DNA from 4 places in the Streptomyces sp. KMM 9044 genome. Region 1 is predicted to be linked to each of the others. Evidence: riboswitches for the same ligand, from Rfam matches in the RefSeq annotation. Region 1 holds a riboswitch; each other region holds the start of a gene.

Evidence for each region. Region 1 has a riboswitch for cyclic di-AMP ahead of HUV60_RS02740 (M23 family metallopeptidase). Riboswitches for the same ligand answer to the same signal wherever they lie in the genome.
Region 2: another riboswitch for cyclic di-AMP. It lies ahead of HUV60_RS17820 (M23 family metallopeptidase); the one in region 1 lies ahead of HUV60_RS02740 (M23 family metallopeptidase).
Region 3: another riboswitch for cyclic di-AMP. It lies ahead of HUV60_RS20250 (transglycosylase family protein); the one in region 1 lies ahead of HUV60_RS02740 (M23 family metallopeptidase).
Region 4: another riboswitch for cyclic di-AMP. It lies ahead of HUV60_RS07680 (M23 family metallopeptidase); the one in region 1 lies ahead of HUV60_RS02740 (M23 family metallopeptidase).

What each region holds. Positions count from the first base shown of each region.
Region 1 covers NZ_CP113910.1:573,180-577,676, forward strand. Annotated here, with positions in the region: gene HUV60_RS02730 (MBL fold metallo-hydrolase) at 1-939, opposite strand, end outside; gene HUV60_RS02735 (SGNH/GDSL hydrolase family protein) at 1,063-1,848, opposite strand; gene HUV60_RS02740 (M23 family metallopeptidase) at 2,121-3,122, opposite strand; cyclic di-AMP (ydaO/yuaA leader) riboswitch at 3,125-3,288, opposite strand; gene HUV60_RS02745 (tyrosine-protein phosphatase) at 3,801-4,497, shown strand, end outside.
Region 2 covers NZ_CP113910.1:3,945,479-3,949,975, reverse strand. Annotated here, with positions in the region: gene trmB (tRNA (guanosine(46)-N7)-methyltransferase TrmB) at 1-210, shown strand, start outside; gene HUV60_RS17825 (PrsW family intramembrane metalloprotease) at 263-1,639, shown strand; gene HUV60_RS17820 (M23 family metallopeptidase) at 1,742-2,776, opposite strand; cyclic di-AMP (ydaO/yuaA leader) riboswitch at 2,789-2,946, opposite strand; tRNA gene HUV60_RS17815 (tRNA-Met) at 3,272-3,345, opposite strand; gene HUV60_RS17810 (dihydrofolate reductase family protein) at 3,411-4,497, opposite strand, start outside.
Region 3 covers NZ_CP113910.1:4,481,593-4,486,089, reverse strand. Annotated here, with positions in the region: gene eno (phosphopyruvate hydratase) at 1-1,019, opposite strand, end outside; gene HUV60_RS20250 (transglycosylase family protein) at 1,300-2,043, opposite strand; cyclic di-AMP (ydaO/yuaA leader) riboswitch at 2,048-2,217, opposite strand; gene HUV60_RS20245 (transglycosylase family protein) at 2,549-3,466, opposite strand; gene HUV60_RS20240 (cytochrome P450 family protein) at 3,796-4,497, opposite strand, start outside.
Region 4 covers NZ_CP113910.1:1,693,725-1,698,221, forward strand. Annotated here, with positions in the region: gene HUV60_RS07665 (bifunctional acetate--CoA ligase family protein/GNAT family N-acetyltransferase) at 1-413, opposite strand, end outside; gene HUV60_RS07670 (HPr family phosphocarrier protein) at 590-871, shown strand; gene HUV60_RS07675 (GntR family transcriptional regulator) at 1,064-1,768, opposite strand; gene HUV60_RS07680 (M23 family metallopeptidase) at 2,024-2,794, opposite strand; cyclic di-AMP (ydaO/yuaA leader) riboswitch at 2,808-2,972, opposite strand; gene HUV60_RS07685 (M16 family metallopeptidase) at 3,208-4,497, opposite strand, start outside.

The sequences.
Region 1 (4,497 bases):
GTCGAGGTGGGCCTGGAGGCCTTCGGCGGGGTTCATGTGGATCTCCGGCCAGGAACCCGGTCCCGGAACCGGGTCCGGCTGCCCCTTGGGCCAGAAGTCCGAGTACGCGCCGATCTGGATCATCGTCGCGTCGAAGGGGCCGTGTGCGGCGCCGATGTCCTTGAAGCCGTCGAAGTAACCGGTGTCCCCGCTGTGGTAGACGCGGTGCTCCCCGCCCGCGACGACCCAGGAGGCCCACAGGGTGTGCTGCGTGTTGCGCAGGCCCCGGCCGCAGAAGTGACGGGCCGGGGTGGCGGTGAGGGTGATCCCGCCGACCTCGGTCGCCTCGTGCCAGTCCAGTTCGCGCAGCCGGTCGGCGGAGACGCCCCAGTGCTCGAGATGGGCGCCCACGCCGAGCGGCACGGCGAACAGCGTGTCCGTGCCGGCCAGTGCCTTGATGGTGGGCAGGTCCAGGTGGTCGTAGTGGTCGTGCGAGATCGCGACGACATCGACCGGGCCGAGGGCGGCCAACGACAGGGGCACCGGGTGCAGCCGCTTCGGGCCGGCGAAGGGGAACGGGGAGCAGCGCTCGCCCCACACGGGGTCGAACAGCACCCGCCGCCCGTCGATCTCCACGAGCACACTGGAGTGTCCCATCCAGGTCAGACGCAGCCCGGAGGCCGGCGGGCGGGCCAGATCGGCGAGAGTGCCGGCGTGCACCGGCAGGGGGTGGTGCGGAGCACGGCGGGACCGGGTCTCCTTGTCGAAGTAGGTCTTCGCCAGGTCCCGGGACGAGCCCGGGGGCCGGGACCTGGCGGGGCCCCCGGGGTTCTGGAACACGCCGTCCCGGTAGTGCGGGGACCGGCGGATACGCGCCATGCGCTCACCGGCGGGGTCCGCGCCGAAGGCCGCGGGCCATAACGTACGGAGCCCGGAGCTCTGGGAACGGATACCGGCCACGATGCCTCCAAGTGGAATCGGTTGGACATTCTATTATGTGCGTCGGCGCGGCGCCGCGGAGACGGGCGCGCGCCCGCGCCGGGCTCCGTACGCGCCCCTCCCCGCTCCCCCTCGCGCCCGGTGTCAGGCCACCGCGGCGATGCGCTCCCTGATGTCACCCGGGGACAGCGTTCCCTTCGCCGTCACATGGTCCCCCGAGGACTCCCCGCGCAGCCTGCGTCCCATCCACGGCACCAGGTACTCGCGCGCCCACTGGACGTTGTCCCGCCGGACGTGGAGGCTGTCGCGCGGCGGCAGCGGGGGCCAGGCCTGCTCCGGGTCGGCCGGAATGTCCAGGCCGAGGGCCTGGCCCGCGCGGAGCGCCACGCGCGTGTGCCCCTCGGGCGACAGGTGCAGCCGGTCGGCGTCCCAGGCCCTGCGGTCCTGGATGCTCCTCAGGGACCACAGGTCGAGCACCGGACAGCCGTACCGGTCGGCGACGGCCCGCACGTGCCCGTTGTAGGTGGCGATCTTGCCGCGCAGATGCCTCAGCAGGGGTACACCCCGGGTGTCGAACCCGGTTGTCACCAGCACCGTGCCGGAGACGGCCGTGAGCGCGGCGATCGCCCGCTCGAACCGCTCGGCCACCTCATCCGGGTCACTGCCGGGGCGCAGGATGTCGTTGCCGCCCGCACAGAACGAAACCAGCGCGGGGGCCAGTTCGACGGCCCGCGGGAGCTGGTCGGCCACGACCTGGTCGAGCAGCTTCCCGCGCACCGCGAGATTCGTGTACGGGAAGTCGCCTTCGGGGCGCCGGTCGGCGAGAAGTACCGCGAGCCGGTCGGCCCAGCCGACGAACGTCCCGGCGGGGCCGGGGTCTCCGACACCCTCGGTGAAGCTGTCCCCCACCGCCACGTACGACCCGATCACCGGCTTGCTGTCATTCTTCGAATCGTCTGCCACAACCGGACATGATTCACCTTCGAATATGACCTACGCGACCGTAGGAAGGCATTGACGGGCGGTGAGATAAGCCACGCGCAAGGCATCGGCCAGTTCCGGAACAGCCCTCGGGGGGACGTTGAGCGGCGAGTGACGTGACGCACGGAACACTCCGGGCGCACGTGCCGAACGCGCCGAACGCCGGACCCCGGAATCGGGGTCCGGCCTTCGGCGGCGCGTCAGGCGGGTTGCCTCTGGGGTCAGCCGACGGAGACGCCCTTGCCGCGAAGGTAGGAGACCGGGTCCACGTCCGAGCCGTAGTCCGGCGTGGTGCGGATTTCGAAGTGCAGGTGCGGGCCGGTCGAGTTGCCGGTGGAGCCCGAGAGGCCGACCTGCTGGCCGCCGCTCACGGTCTGGCCGGCCGAGACGGACAGCGAGGACAGGTGGGCGTACTGGGCGTAGTGGCCGTCGTTCAGCTTGATGACGACCTGGTTGCCGTACGAGCCTGCCCAGCCGGCGGAGACGACGGTACCCGGGCTCACGGCCTTCAGGGAGGTACCCGTCGGGACGGCGAAGTCGACACCGGTGTGGTAGCCGCTGGACCACATGCTGCCGGCCACCTTGTAGGCGGTGCCGAGGCCGCCGCCGGGCACCGGCGAGCTGTAACCGGAGGTGTTCGCGGCCTGGTTCGCGGTCACCGCGCCGGAGGACGCCTCCGGCGCGGACTGCTCGGAGGAGCCCGAGGACGGCTTCGGAGCGGACTGCTCCGAGGACTCACCGGCCGCCGTCGTCTTCGACGCGGAGGACGGAGCGGACGAGGAGGACGAAGCGCTCTTTTCGGAAGAAGGAGACTTCTTCGGCGTGTCGGCCGTGGTGGCCCTGCCGTCGACCGAGAGCTTCAGACCGGGGTGGATGAGTGACGGGTCACTGCCCACAGCCTCGCGGTTGTCGGCATAGAGCTGCTTCCAGCCGCCGTCGACGCTCTCGGACTCGGCGATCTTCGCCAGGTAGTCGCCGCCCTTCACTGTGTACGTGCGGGCGTCGCCCTTCTCGTCATCGTCGGCCTTCACGCCGTCAGCCGTACCGCCGGTGACGGAATACGACTGGACGGCCTTTTCCGGGGCGGCCTGCACAGGGGCGGCGTTCGCTCCGGTGGCACCGAGAAGCGGCAGGGCGAGTGCGGCGCCACCGGTTCCGACGACGGCGATGGAGCGGGTGAAACGCAAAGCGCTGGGGCGGCGGTGCTTACCTTTTGCGGGCATGACGAATTCCTCTCCGGCGCCTACGAGGTGAGCTGTCGGGTTCGGACTGGAGATGCCCGGCCGCGTCGAAACGCGACTTAACCCCAAGCCGTTCCGGAGACCGGAACAGGCAGTCGTACCTGTGGGTCCCCCGTTCCTGCCGTTCACGGGTCAGAGTGTGAAGGCCCCGGACAGCGGCAGGATTAGGCGTCTGTCCGGATCGATGGTGAACGTAGGCGACCTGGACGCAAAGGAACAAGCACGATCTTCCGAGCAAAGGCGCATTTCTGTGATCCATTGACATGAAAACCGTCACCCAGAGTCGCCCCGGACATTGCGCACCCCCCGAATCCCCTTGCGGAACAACGGAATTACGTGAACATGGCGACAACGCATCGTCACCTCTATGACGATGCTCACCACCCCACTCCCATCTCCCTTTCTATCGGGGCACGTTATGGCGAAGCTGCCTAAACGGACAGAACGCCCCAATAGTGAAAGAAGAGACCTTCCGGTCCGGTTCGGCGGTGGGTCCGCCCAGGGTCTGCCACGTGTCCGTCCGGACCGGCGGCTCGGGGCCGACCACGCCACGCCACCGGCCCGCTCACCAACTCATGGCCCCTGCCAGGCATGTCGTATCGTCGGGTGACACCCGTCGACGCCGCCGCGCCGACGGCGCAGAGTGGGAAAGGGGCCCCCGTGACGCAGCAGATCCCGTCGACCGAACCCGAGCTCACCGGTGTGCGCAATTTCCGTGATGTGGGCGGCCTGCCGACCGTCGACGGCCGCCGGGTGCGACACGGAGTGCTGTTCCGCAGCGGCCACCTCGCGCACGCCACCGAGGAGGACGCCGCCTTCCTGTCCGCCCTGGGACTGCACACCGTCTTCGACTTCCGTAACGCGGCCGACCACAGGCTGGACGGGCGGGACATCGAGCTGCCCGGCGTGCGCAATGTGAACCTGCCGCTGAGCGACCCGGCCGACGGCGCCGAGTTCTGGAGGATGGTCCGTGACGGGGACCTCGACCAGCTCCGCGCGATCCTCGCCGGCGGCAAGGGAGCGGAACGGATGATCGCCTCGTACCGCGCGACCGTGACGCAGCGCACCTTCGAGCACTCCCGCGTGCTGATCTCGCTCGCCGAGGAGAGCCTGCCCGCACTGATGCACTGCGCGGCGGGCAAGGACCGCGCGGGCCTGTCGGTGGCGGTGACGCTGCTCGCGCTGGGCGTGGAACGGGACGCGATCTTCGACGACTACCTGAAGTCCAGCGCCGCGCACCGCCGCTACAAGGTGCGCCGCAGCGCCACCTCCGCCTCGGCCTACTCACCCGAGGTCATGGAGCTGCTCGACCCGCTGTTCGACGCCCGCGCCGAGTACCTGTCGGCCGCGCTCGAGA
Region 2 (4,497 bases), 3.4 Mb from region 1:
CCGTATGCCGAGCAGATGCTCGAGGTGCTGACCGCGCACCCCGGCTTCGAGAACACCGCGGCGGACGGCGGTTTCGCGCCGCGTCCGGAGTCCCGGCCACTGACCCGTTTCGAGGGGCAGGGGCTGGACAAGGGCCATGTGGTGAACGACCTGCTCTTCCGCCGCGTACAGCACCTCGACCAGCCCGACCGGAACGCCGTCGGCGCCTGAGCCCACCCGGCGGTCCTGCGGGCAGCGCCGTTCCCTCGTTAGGGTCAATGCTGTGGCCATCAGCCGTCCGTACCCGACCCGGCCCGGCGGGTCCCCCGGTCCCGCAGGACCGGAGGACGGGTCCGCCCCGCGGCACGCGCACTGGTGGCAGCGGCCCTGGGTGCGGTACGGGGCGCTGACCGCCCTCCTTGCGCTCTCGGGCCTGGTCATCCTGGGCCTGGTCCGCGAGCAGACCGGCACGGAGGGCTTCCTGGCCGGGCTCGGCCTCGCCGTGCTGCCGGTGCCGCTGCTCGTTGCCGCCTTCCGCTGGCTGGAGCGCGTCGCGCCGGGCCCGTGGCGCAACCTCGTCTTCGCCTTCGCCTGGGGCGCCTGCGCCGCCGCGCTCATGGCGCTCGTCGCCAACAGTTTCGCCACACGGTGGATAGCGACGGAGACGGCCGACCCGTCCCGCGCGGACGCGCTCGGCGCGACCGTGATAGCCCCGGTCGTGGAGGAGTCCGTGAAGGCCGCCGCCGTCCTGCTGGTCTTCCTGTTCTGCAGACGCGACTTCACCGGAGTCCTCGACGGCGTGGTGATAGCCGGGGTCACCGCCACCGGCTTCGCCTTCACCGAGAACATCCTCTACCTCGGTACCGCCTTCGGCACCGACCAGCTCACCGGCGGCAGCGGCGTCTCCTCCGTCACCGCGGCGACGTTCTTCGTCCGCGTCGTCATGTCGCCCTTCGCACACCCGCTCTTCACGGTCCTCACCGGCATCGGCTTCGGAATGGCCGCGCTCGCCGCCCGGCGGCGCCGCCCGGTGCGCGTCCTGCTCCCGCTCGGCGGCCTGCTGCTCGCGATGGGCGTGCACGCCCTGTGGAACGCCTCCTCGGCCCTCGGCGGGTACGGCTTCTTCGCCGTGTACGCGGCGTTCATGGTGCCGTCGTTCGGCCTGCTGACCTGGCTGGTGGTGTGGACCCGGCAGCGCGAGCTGCGGACCGTACGGGAGGAACTGCCCGCGTACGTCAGGGCCGGCTGGCTGACCCCCGCACAGCCCTACGCGCTCGGCTCGATGCGGGCCCGGCGCATCGCCCGGCGGTACGCGCACCGGCACGGCGGCCGGGCCGCTGCCCGCGCGGTGGCGCAGTACGGGGCGTACGCGACATCGCTGGCGTTCCTGCGGCACCGGGGGCGCCGCGGCCGCGCGGACGCGGACTTCGTCGTACGGGAGCACGAACTGCTGCGCGAGATGTGGCACCGCCGCGACACGGCCCGCCCGGCCCTGGAGCACGCGGCCCGAGCCACCGCGCCGCCCGCCCCGCCCTGGCCGGTGTACGGGCCGTACGGGCCGTACGGGCCGTACGGGCCGTACGGCCCGTACAAAGGGTACGGCGCCGTGGACCCCGGCCACCCGGCGTCCGGGCCGAACCCGTACGCGTACCGCCCCTGAAACGCCGGACCGGCAGTCCTGACGTCGGGGGGTCGTCGTCAGGACTGCCGGGGCTGTGGCTGCGTGGGGTGCAGGGCGCGAAGACCGGCCGGGGCCGGGGTCTCAGACGGTGAGGCCCTTCGACTGCATCCAGGCCATCGGGTCGATGCCCGAGGCGGAACCGGCCGGGTGCACCTCCATGTGGAGGTGGGCCCCGGTCACGTTGCCGGTGGCGCCGACGCGGCCGATCACATCGCCGGTGTTGACCTGCTGGCCGACACTGACACTGATGGAGGACTGGTGGGCGTACCAGATCTCGGTGCCGTCGTCGAGGGTCAGCACGGTCTTGTAGCCGTACGAGCCGTCCCAGCCGGCGGAGGTGATCGTGCCGGTGTGGACGGCCTTGAGCAGGGTGCCGGTGGGGGCGGCGAGATCCAGGCCCGTGTGCTGGCCGGAGGACCAGTAGGCGCCGGCCTGACCGAAGGTCGAGGAGATGGTGTACGAGGAGGTGGGCAGCGTGTACTGCCTGGCCAGTTCGGCGAGACGCTCGGCCTCGGCCTTCTTCGCGGCCTCCTCCTCCGCCTCCTTCTTCGCGGCGGCGGCCTTCTCCTCGGCCTCCTTCTTCGCGGCGGCGGCCTTCTCCTCGGCCTCCTTCTCCGCCTTCGCGGCGGCCTCGGCGGCGGCCTTGTCCTCGGCCTGGCTCTGCTGTTGCTCGACCTGCGCCATGATCCGGGCGCGCAGCACCTCGCCGGCGTCGGAGGCACTGCCCTGCTCGGCCTCGTCGGCGACCGCACCGATGCTGCTGAGCGGGGTGGCGGAGCCCTCAGGGGTTTCCTCGTCGGAGATGAGGGAACCAACAGAGGGAAGGTCCGGCACGGAGATGGAGACCGGCGGCTTGCCGGTCTGGGCGCTGGCCATGCCGCCACCGGCGACAGCGGCTATGACACCGACGCCCAGAACGGTGGAGCTACGGGCGAGGCCTCCGCCGCGCTGCTTGCCGACACGATGCCGGCCGCGCACGGGACGAACGGACTCCTCGGTGGGGTTCCACTCCTCGAAGGGGCCCTCGTCGGCGCGGATGCCGCCGTAGCCGAAGGTGTCGCTGTCGCGCCGGCTCGGCGTGAAGGGGGCCTCGGGGGCAGGCCGGTTGGACGCCACGTGGGGCGCACTCCTTTCCTTCCTTCTCGCCTACCGGGTTAGCTGACGGGTTCGGAGCAGGAAGGTCTCCTACGCGCGTATACCGCCCGTGTCTCCACGGGCGCATCCGTGCGATTCACCCCAAGATGTTGGTTCCCCGGTTCCCTTGCGGGATTCGGCGCGTGCGCACGGAGCCGACTCGTGTGACGGCTGGGACGACCGCGCTGCGTTATCGAACGTTAATAGACGCGAGGGCCGTATTCCAAGCCGTTCTTCTTGATCGTTAACGATTCCCGCACGGACTTAAGCGCCACGGATGGCCAAAACCGGGCGAGTCGACTTCACCGTCCTCGTCACACTCGGGCTGACGATGCGTCAGTTGTCATGCGCAACGAGGCGACCCGGTCACCTGGGGTGACATCTGCGCGGAACCACCCCGGGACGCGCTCCCGAAACGGGACGGACGCAAACGGCCGAGGGCCGGAACCCCTTCGGATTCCGGCCCTCGGCCTTCAGTAGCGGGGACAGGATTTGAACCTGCGACCTCTGGGTTATGAGCCCAGCGAGCTACCGAGCTGCTCCACCCCGCGTCGTTGTGTTCACCAGCATACGGCATCCGCGGGACACTCCGCACACGGGTTGCCGCCGCCCCGCGTCACCCGCCGATCAGATGGCCGTTCGGCGCCTCGGCGGCCTCCTCGTGCTCCGGCAGAACGACGACCAGGGCGCCCTCCGCGGTCAGCACCCCGCTGCCGTCGGCGCCCGTCACGAAGGTGTCCGGCTCCCGCCACGCGGTGACCACCCGCCGTACCCCCGCGTCCAGGATCAGCCGGGCACAGGACACCGGGCGGGAGGCGCGGCGGGCGCAGGGTTCCAGACTGGAGTACATGGTGGCGGTCGTGAGCCGCGGGTCCGCAGGGTCGATCCTGGCGAGGGCGGCCTCCTCGGCGTGCACCACCGGATCGCCGCCCTCGCGGGAATGGCCCCGTGCCAGCTCGGTGCCGTCGGCCGCGACGACCACCGCGCCCACGCTGAACGCCGTCTTCGAGGGCGGGCACCGCCTTGCCCGTTCACAGGCGAGAGCCAGCCAGTGGTGGTCGGCGGCGACGGGGAGCGGGCCGGCGCCGGGGGCGGTGGGCTCGTAGCGCATGAGGACGACGTCGCCGATCGGCCGGGTCTCCAGCAGTCGCAGCCGGCCGCCCTGGTAGGTCCCGGGCCCGAAGAGGCGGGCGGCGTCCGGGTCGCCGACGAAGAGCGGGGCGAGGACCAGTTGGAGCTCGTCGGCGAGACCCTGGGTGAGGAGCTGGGTGTGGATCAGGCCGCCGCCCTCGACCATGAGCCGCCGTACGCCGTACACGTCGTACAGGTGCGTCAGAAGGCGGCGCCAGTCGAGCTCGGCGCCGAGTGGCACGACGTCGGCGGCGAGACCGTGGGCGCGGGCGCGTTCGGCGCCCTTGCCGGTCGTGTAGAGGACCTTCGCGCCACCGGTGTGCCAGAACCGCGCCGCCGGGTCCAGGTCGCCCGAGCCACTGACGGTGACCTTCAGCGGGTAGGCGGGCCTGCCCCCGGCGGTCCGGGCGGCACGCCGCTCGGGCGCGTTGACCAGCAGCCGGGGGTTGTCGGCCCGGATCGTGCCGGCACCGACCAGGATCGCGTCCGCCGACGCCCGTACCTCGTCGACCCGGTCGAAGTCCTCCGGGCCGGACAGCAGCAGCCGCTCGGGACCGGTGTCGTCGAGATAC
Region 3 (4,497 bases), 3.9 Mb from region 1:
CCGATCTGGTTCACCTTGACCAGCAGGGCGTTGGCCGCGCTCTCCTCGATGCCGCGGGCCAGGCGCTCCGGGTTGGTGACGAACAGGTCGTCGCCGACGATCTGGACCTTGTCGCCGAGCTTGTCGGTGAGGGCCTTCCAGCCGTCCCAGTCGTCCTCGAACAGCGGGTCCTCGATGGAGACCAGCGGGTACGCGGCGACCAGCTCGGCGTAGTACTCCGTCATCTCGGCGGCGGAGCGCTCCTTGCCCTCGAAGACGTACGTGCCGTCCTTGTAGAACTCGGAGGCGGCGACGTCGAGCGCGAGGGCGATCTGCTCGCCGGGGGTGTAACCGGCTTCCTTGACGGCCTCAAGGATGAGGTCGAGGGCCTCGCGGTTGGAGCCGAGGTTCGGGGCGAAGCCGCCCTCGTCGCCGAGGCCGGTGGACAGGCCGCGGCCCTTCAGCACCTTCTTCAGCGTGTGGTAGACCTCGGTGCCCCAGCGCAGGGCCTCGGAGAAGGACTCCGCGCCGATCGGGGCGATCATGAACTCCTGGATGTCCACATTGGAGTCCGCGTGCGAACCGCCGTTGAGGATGTTCATCATCGGCACCGGCAGCAGGTGCGCGTTGGGGCCGCCGAGGTAGCGGAAGAGGGGGAGGTCGCTGGCCTCGGAGGCGGCGTGGGCGACGGCCAGGGAGACGCCGAGGATGGCGTTGGCGCCGAGGGAGCCCTTGTTGTCGGTGGCGTCCAGGTCGAACATCGCCTGGTCGATCAGGCGCTGCTCGGTGGCGTCGTAGCCGACGAGCTCCGGGCCGATCTGCTCGATGACGGCCAGGACGGCCTTCTCGACACCCTTGCCCTGGTAACGGTCGGGGTCTCCGTCACGGAGTTCGATGGCCTCGAAGGCGCCGGTGGAGGCGCCGGACGGGACGGCGGCACGACCCGTACTGCCGTCGTCGAGGCCGACCTCGACCTCGACCGTGGGGTTACCTCGGGAGTCCAGGATTTCCCGGGCTACGACGACGTCGATGGACGGCACGAGCATCTCCTTCATGGATGTGACGTGGTTCAGCGGGGCCACGGGGGCCCTGCGGACCCGAGCCTATCCGGCCCGGGGCGATCGGCCATCCGGTCGGCCGCTTCGCGGACAGAACCGAGAGTAAATTGTTTCCGAACGGAACAAAGGCGTTTCCGGGAAACCCGGGAACGGGAGGCCCGGTCCGGCCACGGAAAAGCCCCGCCCCGGCGCGTACGGGGGGAGACGCGCCGGAGCGGGGCAGACCTTCGCGGGAACGGGGCCCGGACCCGCGGCCGGCGTCCTACTTCAGGTGCAGCTGCTGGCCCGGGTAGATGAGGTCGGCGTCCTCGACGATGTCGTCGTTCAGCTCGAACAGCTTGCCCCAGCCGCCCTTGACGTCGCGCTCCGCGGCGATCGAGCTGAGGGTGTCGCCCTTGACGACCTTGTACTCGCCGTCGCCCTTCTCGACCTTCTTGCCGGTCGGGGTGGTGACGGTCTTCTTGGCGGCCGGACGCTCGTCGGAGCGGGAGGCCTTCTGCTCGGCGGAACGCTCGGGAGCGGCCTCGGTGCTCTGCTTCTGGGACTCCTGCTCCGGGGACTGCTGCCGGGAGCCCTGCGAGGAGCCGCCGCCCTGGTCGCCCGAGCCCCCGGCGGAACCGCCACCGGTGTAGGCGGCGCTGGACAGGCCCTTGCCGCAGACCGGCCAGGCACCCTTGCCCTGGCCCGCGAGAACCTTCTCGGCGATCTCGATCTGCTGGGCCTTGCTGGCCTGGTCGGCGGTGGCGGCGTACTTCGTGCCGCCGTAGCCGGCCCAGGTGGAGCCGGAGAACTGCAGGCCGCCGTAGTAGCCGTTACCGGTGTTGATCGACCAGTTGCCACCGGACTCGCACTGGGCGACGGTGTCCCACTCGGCGGCGGTGGCGGCGGAGGCACTGCCGGCCGCCATCAGCGGGGCGGCGACGGCGGCACCGGTGACACCGGCGACGGCGATGGCACGGGTGGCCTTGGACGGACGACGGTGCTTGCCCTTGCTGGAAAACAGCATGGATGGATCCCCTCACCGACGCCTACGAGGTGAGCTGTCGGGTTCGGGCCGGTTGGGTTGCCCGGCCGCGTTCCCTTGCGGGACGCGGCTTCACCCCGAGCCGCATCCGGCGTACTTCACCGGATCCGGCGCCTACCTTGGGTCCCCCGCTCCTGCCTACGGCGCATGACGCGACGACTGTTCCCGTGCGGCCACTGGCAGGATTCGGCGTGGTGGCAGCCGGGGCCCGCGATGGCGAGCGATCACGACCGTAGACACGCCCTCGGCGGATTATCAAAGACGATCAGGGCTTCTGAGACCTATCTCTCATCATCTTTAAATCGGACATTCATCCTGAAGCGCGACTCTCCACCCCCGCCACCGACACGCTTTTCCGCACGCCGGTCCACTCGCCACCCGGCCGGCACGCCACCATCGCCCGGTCGGCGCACGGCCGACGCCCGAGCGGTCGGCCGCAGCTGTCGAAATGTCACCTTTCACATGATTCGCATCCAGGTGCGAGCCCCTAACCGAAAAGGGTGGGATTCGGGGCGGCGACACCCTCGGCCCCGTCGCCCCCGCCGTACTGGGCGAGCCATCCGCCGCCGAGAGCAAGGGAGTCGGAGGCGACCGAGGGGCCGCTCGCGGAGCCCGAGCCGGAGTCGCTCGACGGGGAGGAGCCGTCGAGGCCGCGTGTGAAGCCGAGACCGCCGCGCGAGGCATGCCGCCCCGAGGATCCGGCGTCACGGTCCGCGCGCGCTTCCTCCTCGGCGCCGGCGCCGCGGTGACGGCCGCCGCCGGAGTCCTCGCCGTCGGCCGATTCCGAAGCGTCGGCCTTCTGCCCCGACTTGTCCGAGTCGTCGTCCTTGACGGAGGGAGAAGCAGCGGAAGAGGCCTCCGCTCCTCCTTCCTTCTTCTGGCCGTCCGCGGCAGCTTCGTCGCCCTCGTCGCCCTTCGCGTCCGACGAGGAGCCGGCGGACTGGGACGGCGACGGAGTGGCGGACCTTTCGGAGCCGGACGCGCCCGGTGAGCCGCCCTCCACGCCGGTGCCGGCATCGAGCACGGACGCGTCCCGGTCCAGGCCCCCCAGCAGGCCGCAGGCTCTCCACACGCCGACACCCTGGTCGGCGAGGATCTTCTCGGCCACGGCTATCTGCTGGCCGCGGCTGGCCTGGTCGGCGCTGGTCGCGTAGTCGAGGCCGCCGTAGGCCTCCCAGTCCTCCTGGGTCAACTGCAGGCCGCCGTAGTAACCGTTGCCGGAGTTCTGGCTCCAAGAGCCGCCCGACTCGCACTCGGCCACCCGGTCCCAGGTCGAACCGTCGGCAGCACTGGCGGCGCCGGCTCCGAGGAGGGGGATCGCGATGGCCGAGCCGGTCACTCCGGCCGCGACGAGAAGAGCCGGAGCCTGGCGGGGGCGACGGTGACGACCGTTCCCGGAGAGCATGCGGAAACCTTTCGCAGGACAACAGTTACTCGCACGGCGTTTCGCCTGTGACGTTCGAAAAAGCGAGACGCCGCGCTTGAGGGGTGAACGTATAGGCAGTCGAACGTCTGTCACAAGTTCATGCCGTGCAGATCACATGAAGATCACAAAGTTGAGTGGGTGTCACCTTCACAGCCGTCCTGCCAACGGTCAACGGACCGTGCTCGAGGGGCCCTGACGGTCACGTGCGCCGTGGCCGACGGACACGCCCAGGGCTTTCCCGGATCTCTTCCGGAAGACCGTCCGGGGCATTTCGGAATGTGTCCTGGTACGCCGCCCCGTTCGCAACATCACATCGAGGGCGGGGTGAATTTCACCGGCAGCGTGCGCAGTCCGCGCATGATGAGGCCGCCGCGCCAGCGCAGTTCGGCCGGGTCCGCCGCGAGTTCGAGGTCCGGCAGCCGGGTCAGCAGTGTGGCGAGCGCGGTCTGGCCCTCCAGGCGGGCCAGCGGAGCGCCGAGGCAGTAGTGGATGCCGTGGCCGTACCCCAGATGCTGGTTGTCGCGCCGTGCGAGATCGAGTGCGTCGGGGTCGGCGAACCGCTCCGGATCACGGTCCGCGGCGGCCAGGACGACGAGGACCGGGTCGCCTGCGGAGATGTGCTGCCCGCCGAGGGCGAGCGCCTCGGTGGCGAACCGCCAGGTGGCCAGTTCCACGGGCCCGTCGTGGCGCAGGAGTTCCTCCACTCCGGTCTCCAGCAGCCCGCGCTCCCCGGCGGCGAGGGACTTCTGCAGGCGCTCGCGCTGCCCCGGGTGGGTGAGGAGGGCGTAGGTGCCGTTGCCGATGAGGTTGACGGTGGTCTCGAAGCCGGCGAACAGCAGGATGAACGCCATGGCGGCGGCCTCGTTCTCGGTGAGGTGCTCGCCGTGGTCGGAGGCGCGGATCAGGCCGGAGATGAGGTCCTCGCCGGGGGCGGGTTCGACAGGCAGTGCCTCGCGCTTGCGGTGGATCAGGTCGGCCAGGTAGCCGCGCATCTTCTTCACCGACCGGGC
Region 4 (4,497 bases), 1.1 Mb from region 1:
ACGGCGGCGATGTGCTCGAGCAGGGCGGAGGCGATGCCCCGGCCCTGGTGGGCGTCCTGCACGAGGAAGGCGACCTCGGCCTCGTCGGCCGGCCCGGACGCGGGAGCCCCGTCGGGGCCGATCCGGTCATAGCGTACGGTGGCGATGAACTCGCCGCCCACGGTGGCTGCGAGCCCCACCCGGTCCACGAAGTCGTGGTGCGTGAAGCGGTGCACGTCCTTGGCGGACAGGCGGGGGTAGGGCGCGAAGAAGCGGTAGTACTTCGACTCGTCCGACACCTGCTCGTAGAAGCTGACCAGGCGCTCGGCGTCGTCGACGGTGATGGGGCGGACCCGCGCGGTGCCGCCGTCGCGCAGCACCACGTCGGCCTCCCAGTGGGCGGGATACTCGTGCCGGTCCGACGAGGTCTGCATGGGCCCCAGAATACGGCTCGCGTACGACAACGGCGCGAGGCAGTCTGTGGGGGCACGCACCGGACCGAGGCCGCGGTCCGGTGCCGCCGGGGAGTGGGAGCGAGTGCCCTTCCCCGGCTTGCTTCACGATATGGAAAACTGGTCTAGACAACATGAACTCCGAAGGGCAGCAACACATGGCTGAGCGCCGCGTCAACGTTGGCTGGGCCGAGGGCCTCCATGCCCGCCCCGCCTCCATCTTCGTCCGATCCGCCACGGCGACAGGCGTCCCGGTGACGATCGCCAAGGCCGGCGGCAACCCCGTCAACGCGGCCTCCATGCTGGCCGTTCTGGGTCTGGGCGCCCAGGGGGGCGAGGAGATCGTCCTCGCCTCCGACGCCGAGGGGGCCGACGCCGCCCTCGACCGGCTGGCGAAGCTGGTCTCCGAAGGGCTCGAGGAACTCCCCGAGACCGTGTGAAACACCCGGCAGCGGACAGAGCCGCGTCACCCCTTGCGGGCGACGCGGCTCCGTTGTTTTCCGTGATCTCCGGTTCACCTGCCCGCCGGTTTCCCCGCGCACCGCTCCCCCACACGCAATCCCGCGCTCACGAAAAATGGCAGGCGGATTCCACTTCCGCCGAATTACATTCTCTTGTATACGGTCTTTGTGTTAATGCCGGAGACTCGGTGTGTTTACGGGGTGTTGCGAGTTCCTCACGCGCTCGGGGCGGGCCGTCCGGTCGGCCCTCGCGGTGAAGCGCAGCCGGTGGGCGGCGGTGGCGCGCTCGGTGTGCAGTGCCATGACCGCACGCGCGCGCTCACCGTCACCGCGCACCACGGCGTCGACGATCGCGCCGTGCTCCGCCCAGCACTCCATGGGATCCCTCGTCCCGCGCACCTCGTACATCCAGCCGATCTTGTGCCGGAACTGGATCAGCGTCGACGTCAGCGCCGGACTGCCGGACGCCTGGGCGAGCGTCTCGTGGAACCAGCCGCCCAGTGAGCGCAGGTCGTCGCTGCTGCCCTGCCGGGCCCGCTCCTGGCCCAGCCGGACCAGGCCGCGCAGCACCTTCAGATGGGCCTCGGTGCGGCGCTGCGCGGCACGCAGGGCACCGAGCGGCTCCAGCAGCAGCCGCATCTCCAGCAGGTCGGCGGCCTCCTGCTCGGTGGGTTCCGCGACGCACGCGCCCGCGTGCCGCCGGGTGACCACGAAGCCCTCGGCCTCCAGGGTGCGCAGGGCCTCCCGGACGGGGACGCGCGAGACACCGTAGCGGCGGGCGAGGAGCTCCTCGGTCAGCCGGCCGCCACGCTCGTAGACACCCGAGACGATGTCGTCCCGGATCGCCGTGCACACCGAGTGCGCCGGAATACGCATGACCGACCTCCGAATTAATCCCCGCATAACGTCAACGGGTGACACCTGCTCCGTGACTCTATTGCAACGCGCGGGAATTTCCGACGGCGGACCGGGAATCATGTCCATTTTTTGGACAACGGGCAGCCGGAAACGCCGAAAGCCCCGACTCGGAGAGCCGAGCCGGGGCCGTTCCACGGAAAACGGGCACCTGGGGCGTCAGGTGATCACGCGGACATCGAGGTGTACACGGAGGTCAGGGAGACGCGCCCCCGGTCAGACGTTCGCGCCGTGAGCACGGAGGTACGCGACGGGGTCGATGTCGGAGCCGTACTCGGCGGTGGTGCGGGCCTCGAAGTGCAGATGCGCGCCGGTGACGTTGCCGGTGGCGCCGGAGACGCCGATCTGCTGGCCCGGGGTGACCTGCTGGCCCACCGAGACACCGACGGACGACAGATGGCCGTACTGGGTGTACGTGCCGTCGTGCATCTTGATCACGACCTGGTTGCCGTAGGCGCCGCCCCAGCCGGCCTCGACGACGGTGCCCATACCGACCGAGAGCACGGGGGTACCGCTCGCGGCGTGGAAGTCGACACCGGTGTGGGTGCCGGAGGACCAGACGGCACCGCCGGACAGGTAGCCGGTCGAGACGTAGGAGCCCGCGATCGGGGACACGAAGGTGTTGAGACGCTTGCGCTCGGCCTCACGCGCGGCGCGTTCCTCGGCCTCACGGGCCTTGGCGGCCGCCTCGGCCGCCTTCTCCCTGGCCGCCTCCTCGGCGGCTACGCGCGCGGCGGCCTGGGCCGCCTCGCGTGCGGCCTCGTGCTGGGCGGAGGCCTGGGCGTCGACCCTGGCGGCGACCTCGTCGCCCATGGTGACCACGGGGGTCAGGCCGGTCTGTGCGGCGGGTTCGGCGGCGAGCGCCGGAGCGGAGAGGGAGCCGATGACACCGGTGCTGGTGAGAGCCGCGACGCCCGCCGCCTTGGCGGTGCCGCGATGCACACGGCTGGGACGACGGTGCTTCCCGGTGGCGCGGGTGAACGCCATGTACAGGGTGGTCCTTTCCTTCCTTCTCGCCTACCGGGTTAGCTGACGGGTTCGGAGCAGGAAGGTCTCCTACGGACCCCCTCGCGACACGCGCGGGCGTCCGATTCACCCCAGGGACTGCTGATGGGTCCCCGGCTCCCCTGGTTCGCACCGTACGGGGACTCGGCGATGACTGTCCGGTGCCGCGGGTGCGGCGCACTGCCCGACGAACAGACCGCCTGACGCTAAGCGGGACGTCTTTCAATTCCCAAACGAATCCCGGTTTTTGTAGCACATCCCACAGGTCATACAGGTACCTCCCATCCCAATTCGGACACAAAGGGGCCCTGGTGGCGTTCGCGTCACCAGAGCCCCGCGCGCGTGCGCGTACGGTGTGCGGCCGGACGGCCGCCGACAGCGCGCCGACGGGCCGTCTACTCGGCGGACACCACCGTGACTTCGCCGATACCGAGCGCCTCGACGGGCTCCTTGATCTGCGCCGCGTCGCCGACCAGGACGGTCACGAGGCGGTCCACCGGAAAGGCGTTCACTACCGCCGCGGTCGCCTCCACGGTGCCGGTGGCGGCGAGCCGCCGGTACAGCTCGGCCTGGTAGTCGTCGGGCAGGTGCTGCTCCACCTGGTCGGCGAGGGTGTCGGCGACAGCCGCGGCGGTCTCGTACTTGAGCGGTGCCACGCCCACCAGGTTCTGCACGGCGACGTCGCGTTCGGCGTCGGTGAGGCCCTCCGCGGCGAGGGTGCTCAGCACCGTCCACAGGTCCTGCAGGGCAGGGCCTGTGTTCGGGGTGTCGACGGAACCGCTGATGGCGAGCAGCGACGCGCCGGCGCCGTCCGGGGCGGACCTGAGGACCTGGCCGAACGACCGCACACCGTAGGTGTAGCCCTTCTCCTCGCGCAGGACGCGGTCCAGGCGGGAGGTGAGGGTGCCGCCGAGGCAGTAGGTGCCGAGCACCTGCGCGGGCCACACGCGGTCGTGCCGGTCCGCGCCGACGCGGCCGATGAGCAGCTGCGTCTGTACGGCACCGGGGCGGTCCACGATCACGACGCGGCCCGTGTCGTCGGCGGCGACCGGCGCGACGGGCTGCGGCTGGGCGGCCGATCCGGTCCAGGCTCCGAGGGTGTCGCCGAGCAGCTCGTCCAGGTCGGTGCCGGTGAGGTCGCCGACGACCACCGCGGTGGCGGTCGCGGGACGGACGTGCTTCTCGTAGAAGGCGCGTACGGCCGCCGAGTCGATGCCGGTGACCGTCTCCTCGGTGCCCTGGCGCGGGCGGGACATGCGCGACGCCGCCGGGAACAGCTCCTTGGAGAGTTCCTTGGCTGCGCGGCGGGACGGGTTGGCCAGCTCGTGCGGGATCTCGTCGAGGCGGTTGCGGACGAGACGCTCGATCTCGCTGTCGGCGAACGCGGGCGCCCTGAGTGCGTCGGCGAGCAGCCCGAGCCCTCTGGCGAGCCGGGAGGCCGGCACCTCGAGGCTCAGACGGACGCCGGGGTGGTCGGCGTAGGCGTCCAGGGTCGCGCCGCAGCGCTCCAGTTCGGCGGCGAACTCCTCGGCGGAGTGCTTGTCGGTGCCCTCGGAGAACGCCCGCGCGGTGATGGTGGCGACACCGTCGAGACCGGCCGGCTCGGCCTCCAGGGGCGCGTCGAGGAGCACCTCGACAGCGACGATCTGCTGGCCGGGGCGGTGACAGCGCAGCACCGTCAGACC